DNA from 2 places in the Desulfovectis peckii genome. Region 2 is predicted to be linked to the other one. Evidence: riboswitches for the same ligand, from Rfam matches in the RefSeq annotation. Region 2 holds a riboswitch; the other holds the start of a gene.
The links. Region 2 has a riboswitch for S-adenosylmethionine ahead of ACZ5NG_RS02965 (methionine ABC transporter ATP-binding protein). Riboswitches for the same ligand answer to the same signal wherever they lie in the genome.

Region 1: another riboswitch for S-adenosylmethionine. It lies ahead of ACZ5NG_RS07995 (homocysteine biosynthesis protein); the one in region 2 lies ahead of ACZ5NG_RS02965 (methionine ABC transporter ATP-binding protein).

What each region holds. Positions count from the first base shown of each region.
Region 1 covers NZ_AP042409.1:1,613,356-1,617,363, forward strand. Annotated here, with positions in the region: gene ACZ5NG_RS07985 (UPF0280 family protein) at 34-774, opposite strand; gene ACZ5NG_RS07990 (NIL domain-containing protein) at 777-1,175, opposite strand; gene ACZ5NG_RS07995 (homocysteine biosynthesis protein) at 1,193-2,389, opposite strand; SAM riboswitch class I at 2,498-2,646, opposite strand; gene ACZ5NG_RS08000 (tRNA 2-thiocytidine biosynthesis TtcA family protein) at 2,875-3,618, shown strand; gene ACZ5NG_RS08005 (GNAT family N-acetyltransferase) at 3,756-4,008, shown strand, end outside.
Region 2 covers NZ_AP042409.1:600,856-604,863, forward strand. Annotated here, with positions in the region: gene ACZ5NG_RS02955 (S-layer homology domain-containing protein) at 1-311, shown strand, start outside; gene ACZ5NG_RS02960 (P-loop NTPase family protein) at 406-1,143, shown strand; SAM riboswitch class I at 1,229-1,336, shown strand; gene ACZ5NG_RS02965 (methionine ABC transporter ATP-binding protein) at 1,493-2,524, shown strand; gene ACZ5NG_RS02970 (methionine ABC transporter permease) at 2,508-3,179, shown strand; gene ACZ5NG_RS02975 (MetQ/NlpA family ABC transporter substrate-binding protein) at 3,198-4,008, shown strand, end outside.

The DNA of each region.
Region 1 (4,008 bases), 1.0 Mb from region 2:
AAGTTCGGCTCTTCTTTGAAGAGCCGAACTTTTTTATAAAGGAATTAATTTTACCTGACCGCGGACAGCCATTTTATCGCGATAAATAGCCAAAGCACCGGATACACCTTTAATTGCCAGGGCAAAATCTACCGCTGCTTGTAAATCTTCAGCGCTTTTAACTAAATTTGCCGCTGCAGTAGCTACTGCGTCTGCTAATACAGCCGAAGGAGATAAAATCGTCACCGCATCTGCCTGCCCGAAACTTAAAGAATGACCTACTGTACCGGAAGACGTACAGATGCCCAGCGGGGTTTGCTCAGGCAAAATTTCCAAAGCTATGCGCTGGCTGAAGGGAGATTCGCCGGCAAAAATACCGATCTTTCTCTTTTTGGCCGTGCGCATATATATATCTCCGCCGTTTTCAATAATAAACTCCTTAGTGTGCCGGGATAACCACTCGCCGACATACTGCGAAAAGGCTCCGGCAACGGCAGCCATGGGGCCAACGCCGGCTAAATTCGCAGCCTTTATCATATCTTTCACTATCGGTGGAGCGGCTTGAGCCGGCCGGTAAGGTTCCAAGGCCTTAACAAACTTACTGTCTTTTCTAATGTATTCTTCCAGCTGCTGCCTAAATTTTTTCACCACTTCTTCAACCCGGGCTGCCAATTCCGGACTAAATCGCTCCCGATTCACGGCAATATCCAGATCGGTTTGCTTTACAATTACCTGAAAATGCACCAAATCTTTTTGACTGTGCCATTGACGATAGTTTCTTTCCACATATTTCAAAGTTAAAAGCAAACCTCCATCGCTTTCATCGGGCAAATTTTTACACAAAGCTGACAAACTATGCATTTATCACTGTCAAATTTAACTACCATGTCCGGACGTCTAAGTGACAGTGCCCCGGTGGGGCAGGCATCTGTGCAAGTCCCGCAGTTAGTACAGCGAGTTTCATTGTTGATTACTTTTTCAGCTAACAGCTGAACTGTAATGTTTTGCTCTTTTAAAAACTTAATACCTTGCTCATAATTTTCTCCGGTTAACTCTAAAATTAAAGTGCCCTCTTTTTTGGGATTAATGCGGGCTTTGATTATATTAACCACTAAGTCAAAATCCTTTACCAAATGATAGATAATTGGTTTATCAGAAGTATCCGCTTTAAACCCTAAAATTATTTTTCTAGACATAACTCTCTCCTTTTCTATTAATCAACATCTAAAGTTTTAGCTGTGATATTGTCTTTAGCAGTCGGTATTGACTGCACCGGTTCAGTTAACAAAAAGCGACCGGCCTTTATCCATTCTTTTAACTTAACGGCTATCTCTACTGCCATTGGATAGCTGGACATTGGGGCGGTTTTTACCCTTTTACCCATCACCGTGATTTCACCGCTTTTAAGATCTGCATAGCTGACAAACCCTAAATTTTTTCCGGTGCGTTGCGGGTAATCAGTGCTGTAATCGACAATAGGCGCGTACAACTCTTTATCCGACCGGGAAGCCCAGCGCATTACTTCCTCATTTAAAATTGGAATCGGTATACCGATGCCTACCGCCAAACTACAGCCGTACCCCAACATGCTTACACCTCTTACGTAGCGTGGCTTCATTTGTTTCAGGTCACCAATGACCGCCAATGTACCGCCGGACGGATGTAGTTCTACACCGGCAGCATTAATTACTTCAGGAAAATGTTGTGTGCCGTGCCAAGCCACATAGCCAACCCCACCTCCCAGGAAAATGCGGGTACCAATACCAATAGTCATAAAATGTGGGTCTTTTAAAAGCGGACTTAACTGTCCTGACGTACTATAATGAGCATTGGCTAATTGGGGCTGCAACATGCCCATATAGGTGTATATGGTTTTATCACTTGTGTTAACCGCGCAATTATAATTTTGATATGCATTGCGAGGATTAAACATAATTGCTTCATTGATGTCATCCAAGGTGATATATGTCTTTAATTCACGGCGCGGGTAGCAGTCCGTGCCGTATGACCATGCTCTCAACTCAACCGGTTTGCGAGCAATTAAATCTTCTATTACGTGTCCGCCGCCGTAACGAAACTCTCCTGGGTAATCTTTATTTAGCGGATCATCTTCAGAAGGTTCAGTAGCACCTAAATAAGCATCGGCAGCAGCAATGCCGGCATAGGCCGGAACATTATTCAGCCACACTTTACCGATCTTCATCCGTGGCTTGGTGTGACCAAAGTTTAAAAAAACACCGGAGGAACACATCGGTCCAAAGGTACCGGTAGTCACCACATCTACTTCTTTTGCCGCTTGAGCAACACCCTTTTCTTCAACAAGGGATATTACTTCTTCTGCTGTTAATACTACTGCCTGACCGCGCCTGATCTTGTCGTTGATCTCGTCATATGTCTTTTGCACAGACATTATTCTTTTTACCTCCTCTTGGTGTGCTCTTTTTTTAGCAAACCAAATAGAAAAACCTCTTCGTTAATAAATTAACAGAAGAGGTTTCATCTACTTGCTACGCTACACCTCTTATCTGCCAAGAGATTACTCTTGCAGGAATTAGCACCAAGTCCATTAACAGAATGTAAACGGTTAATGCCGTAGCAACATTAACCTCTGTTAATGCGGTTGCCGGGTTTCATTGGGCCTGTTCCCTCCACCACTCTGGATAAGAGCACACTTTAATTATTTAATTAATATGGTAATTGGTATTTTAGCAGCTTAAAGCGGCAATGTCAAACAATAATTATGAAAAAATTTGATAATGTTTAAGGTGAAAAACCGGTCTATCAACAACATTTGACAAAATAATACATAAAATGATGTATTTGCATATAAAAAATAATAAATTTTTTAGTATATTATTTATGTCATCTTAATTTTAAAGTAAAGGGTGTAGCTAAATGGGTAAAAACAAAAAAGACATTTTAAAATGGACCTTAAGCCAAATGGTAAAAGCCATTGCCGACTATAAAATGATTGAAGACGGTGACAAGGTAGCAATAGGGCTTTCCGGAGGTAAGGACAGCAGTGCACTGCTGTACGCCCTGGCTTATTACCAAAAATATTACCCTTACAACTTTGAACTTCAACCCATTCACGTTACTATGGGTTGGGATATGGATCTTACCCCTTTACAGGATTTCTGTAATTCCTTAGGGTGGCCTTTATACCTGCAGAATGCAGAGATCGGCCGCATTGTATTTGATGCCCGGCAAGAAAAAAATCCTTGTGCTCTTTGTGCCACCCTCCGTCGCGGCGCTTTAAACAATGCCGCTAAAGAGCTGGGCTGCAATAAAGTAGCATTAGCCCATCATTTAGATGATTTCATTGAAACCTTCTTTATGGGGTTATTTTATAACGCACAAATTAAAACATTTTCCCCCCGTACTTTTTTAAATCGGACACAACTAACTATGATTCGCCCCTTTGCCTATTTAACGGAAAGAGACGTAATTAGACTGGTCAATAAAAAAAATATACCGGTAATCGAAAACCCTTGTCCGGCTAATCGTAAAACCAAGCGTGAAGAGGCGAAACAGTTTGTGAGTGAGCTCTCTCGCACCTATCCTAACATCAGGGACAATTTTATTGTGGCCTTAAAAAACTTCGACAGCAAAAATTTGTGGCCTAAGCCAATGAGATAATTATTGTCTATCAATCACCGTTTTCTTTTTCCTTGCATACTATACAGAAAGCCCAGCCACGTTTACTTTTTGCTGGATGTTTTTGCGGCTGACCCCCAGTAGGCAGCCTTTTTTTCTTGTTAAAGGGAGGATTTGGCTTGGCAGTTAAGGTATATAAAGTTTCCAACCGGCGAGAGTTTGATCTCTTCATCCGCATGCCATTGGCAATTTATTACAACGACCCTTATTGGCCACCACAATCGTTGGATCTGGCTGCAGACTCACTACTGCAGATACCGCCGCAAAATTGCACGTTACTGTTAGCGGTGAAAAATAACGAGCTAGTAGGGCGAATAGCAGGTATGATTAACCCCATGCATACCGAACATGACACCGCGTTATTTGGCTATT
Region 2 (4,008 bases):
TAAGTTACAGCGATACCGCTTATCTTACCCGCGAACAAGCTGCGGTAGTGCTGGCGCGGGCAGCAAACTTAAAAATATATGATGATTTAGATGTAATCAGCCGCATTACTGGCAGAACCTTTACCGACGGGGCAAAAATCACACCTTGGCAGCGCCCGTATGTTTATGCCGCTTACCGCACCAAACTAATTAACGTTTACCGGGACGGCTCCAGATACAAATTTTTGCCCGGTGAGCCATATACCAGAGTGCAGGCTGCGGAATCGGTATATAAATTAATGCAATATAATAGGCAAGCAGAAAATAACTAGATCGGCCTATGCCGATCTGGTTTTTTTTCGGCATTAACCGGCATATACATTACCAACGCAACTATGTAAAAAAGTGGCTGGGAGGGAAACCGTTTTGAAAAAAATAGTTGTTGCCGGTCGCAATGATGCCGGAAAAAGTACTATTTTAGGAGAAATCTATAAAGGCTTAAAAAACAGAGGTTATCAGCCTTTAGCTGTGGGTTCGGGTGTGCAGGATGAAAAACCTTATCTGCACAAAGGCATAGACGTTAATTACCTGACAATAGCCGTTCCCCAACCCGGCTGGGATGTAGTGGAGGATATTGAAAGAGTAATTCGGGATGCCATCAATAAAATACGGGAAAAAAATCGGCTGATTTTGCATGCCCGCAAAGCGCTGGAAGAGCTGAATAAAGTGCGCTCGGTATTAGAGCTAGGCCATCTTTCGCAGCGGGACATTCCTAAGCGTGCCGACGAACCAAACGTAGTGCTGGTAGAAGCGGTAGGGATCAATGACGGTTATAAATCACCGGAAACGCGCAAGCTGGCCGATGTTTTAGTTACTGTCATTCCGGCAGGCATTAAAGGGGAAATATTAATGGAACCGGGAAATATTTTGCTGGATGAAGCCGATATCTTAGTGGTTACTAAAATTGATGAAACCCCCCGTGATGTTACGTCTACTACCGTTAAACTGCTGCAGCGGATCTACCCTTATAAGCCGATTATCCCGGTGGTAGCAACCCAAGGGGTGCATACCAATTTGGTGATTGATGAAATATTAAAACTAATGATCGACCCCCTAATTTTGGTGGATAAATCTCAACAGCAAAGGGATTACAAAAAGCATTAATTTATTATTTATCTCGAACAACTTTTTATTGACAGCGTCGACAATTGATAGTAAAGTATTTTTAGTAAACAGCAGACTGTTTATTCTCTTATCAAGAGAGGTGGAGGGACTGGCCCGATGAAACCCGGCAACCACCCCACAGTGGGGAAAGGTGCCAATTCCTGCAGAAGTATATGCTTCTGAAAGATGAGAGAGGTATAGCGTAAGTAAACCTCTTCTGTCTTGCAGAAGAGGTTTTTAGTATGCCTTTTAAAGATATAGGGCCCGTGTAGGGGACAACCTATAACTGTATGTACGGCAATCGCAGCATGAACTTTGGCAGCTAGATAAAAAGGAGCAGATGCAAATAATGATTACCATAAAAAACCTCAGCAAAATATATAAAAGCGGTCAAAATTCAGTGGTGGCACTGGATAATATCAGCCTACAGATTCGCAAAGGGGAAATATTTGGCATTATCGGCTACAGCGGTGCCGGCAAAAGCACGCTGGTACGCTGTTTAAACATGCTGGAAACACCTACCAACGGTACGGTCACCATTGACGATAAAGAAATTACCGCCTTAAGCGGCGATGAATTAAGAATGGCCCGGCGGGAAATTGCCATGATCTTTCAGCACTTTAATTTGTTATCATCACGTACCGTGTTTGGCAACGTAGCCTTTCCGCTGGAGATTGTCGGCACGCCGAAAAACGAAATTAAAAAGCGGGTTAAAGAACTGCTTGATTTGGTGGGCTTAAGTGATAAGATAGACGCCTATCCCGCCCAGCTTTCCGGCGGCCAAAAACAGCGGGTAGGCATTGCCCGGGCACTGGCCAACAACCCTAAACTTTTGCTTTGCGATGAAGCTACATCTGCACTGGACCCGGAAACCACCAAGTCAATCTTAAAATTAATTAAAGATATTAACCGCAAGCTGGATTTAACCGTGATGATTATTACCCATGAAATGAAGGTAATTACCGAAGTATGTGATACCGTGGCGGTACTGGAAAACGGCAAGATTGTTGAAATGGGCACGGTGGTTGATGTATTTACCCGACCGCAGCATCCTACCACCAGAGCTTTTGTACAAACGGTGATCAACACCAGTGTGCCCGAACCGGTTAAGCAGCGCATGAATCAGCCCGGCAAAGGATTGTTTGTTCGCATTTCCTTTATCGGCGATCATACCGAAAAACCGGTGATTTCCGAGTTGGTAAGAAAATTTAATGTCAATGCCAACATCCTTTACGGCAACATTGACCATTTACAAGACACTCCCTTTGGTGTGTTAATTATCGAACTGACCGGCGAGCAGGATAGCATTAATCAGGGCCTGCAATATCTTTCTAAGCAGGGGCTGCAGATTGAGGTGATTAATAATGGCAGAGTTGATTAACCACATTATTGCAATTGGCCCGGACTTGTGGAAAGCCACTGTAGAAACGTTAATTATGGTTGGCGGCACGATGCTGTTTTCTACAATTATCGGTTTGCCGCTGGGGGTTTTGTTGGTAACTACCGAGCGGGGCCATATTTTAGAAAGCCCTAAGTTTTGTCAAGCATTAGGCTGGATTACTAACATTCTCCGCTCAGTGCCGTTTATTATCTTACTGATTGCTTTGTTTCCCTTAACCCGCCTGATCGTCGGCACCACCGTTGGTACCACGGCGGCGATAGTGCCCTTGGTAGTAGGGTCGGCACCCTTTGTGGCCCGCATTGTGGAAACTTCTTTAAAAGAAGTGGATCGCGGGGTAGTGGAAGCGGCGATATCTATGGGAGCCAAACCAATGCAGATTATCAACAAAGTAATGCTTCCCGAAGCGCTGCCCGGTATCATTTTAGGCTTAACTATTACCACCGTAACCGTCATTGGCTACACCGCAATGGCCGGTGTGATCGGCGCCGGCGGTTTGGGTGACTTAGCTTACCGCTATGGGTTTATGCGTTTCGATATGATCACTACTTGGGCGGTTGTGGTAATTTTGGTGGTTATGGTACAAGTGATTCAGTCTTTTGGCAGTTGGTTATCCAACAAAGTCAATAAAAAATAATATTAAGGGGGAATTAAAGTGAAAAAAGCCATTCTTGCGCTGACACTGGTGCTGGCGCTGGTGTTGGCCGGCTGCGGCGGCAATGCTGCGGATAACACCGAAGGAACTGCAGGCGAAGGGACCAAAACCTTGAAGGTGGGAGCAACACCGGTACCTCACGGGGAAATTTTAGAAGTAGTTGAGCCGATTTTGGCTGAGCAGGGAATTGAACTGGAAATAGTAGAATTTACTGATTATGTAATTCCCAATACCAGTTTAAATGACGGCGAATTAGACGCTAACTTTTTCCAGCATCAGCCTTACTTAGATGACTTTAACGCCAAACAAGGCACTAAACTGGTCTCAGTAGCGGCAGTTCACTTTGAACCGATGGGCCTGTACTCCACAAAATACAATGATGTTTCCGAGTTTCCGGAAGGGGCAAAAATCGGTATTCCCGGTGACGCCACCAACGGCGGTCGGGCACTGGTAGTACTGCAAAAGGCCGGATTAATCACCCTGAAAGAAGGGGTAGGCATTGATGCCACCAAAAATGACATTGTAGAAAGCAAGATAGAAGTAGTAGAAATGGAAGCCGCTGCCTTACCCCGGACCCTGGAAGACTTAGACGGAGCGGTAATTAACGGTAACTATGCGGTAGATGCCGGACTGACACCTGCCGATGCTTTAGTAGCGGAAGATTCCTCCTCTGAGGCGGCAGAAACCTACGCTAACGTTTTGGTTGTGCGCGAAGGCGATGAAAACCGTGAGGAAATTCAAAAGCTGGTAGAAGCAATACTGTCTGACGAAGTAAAAGCATTTATTGAAGAAAACTATGCCGGAGCCGTTA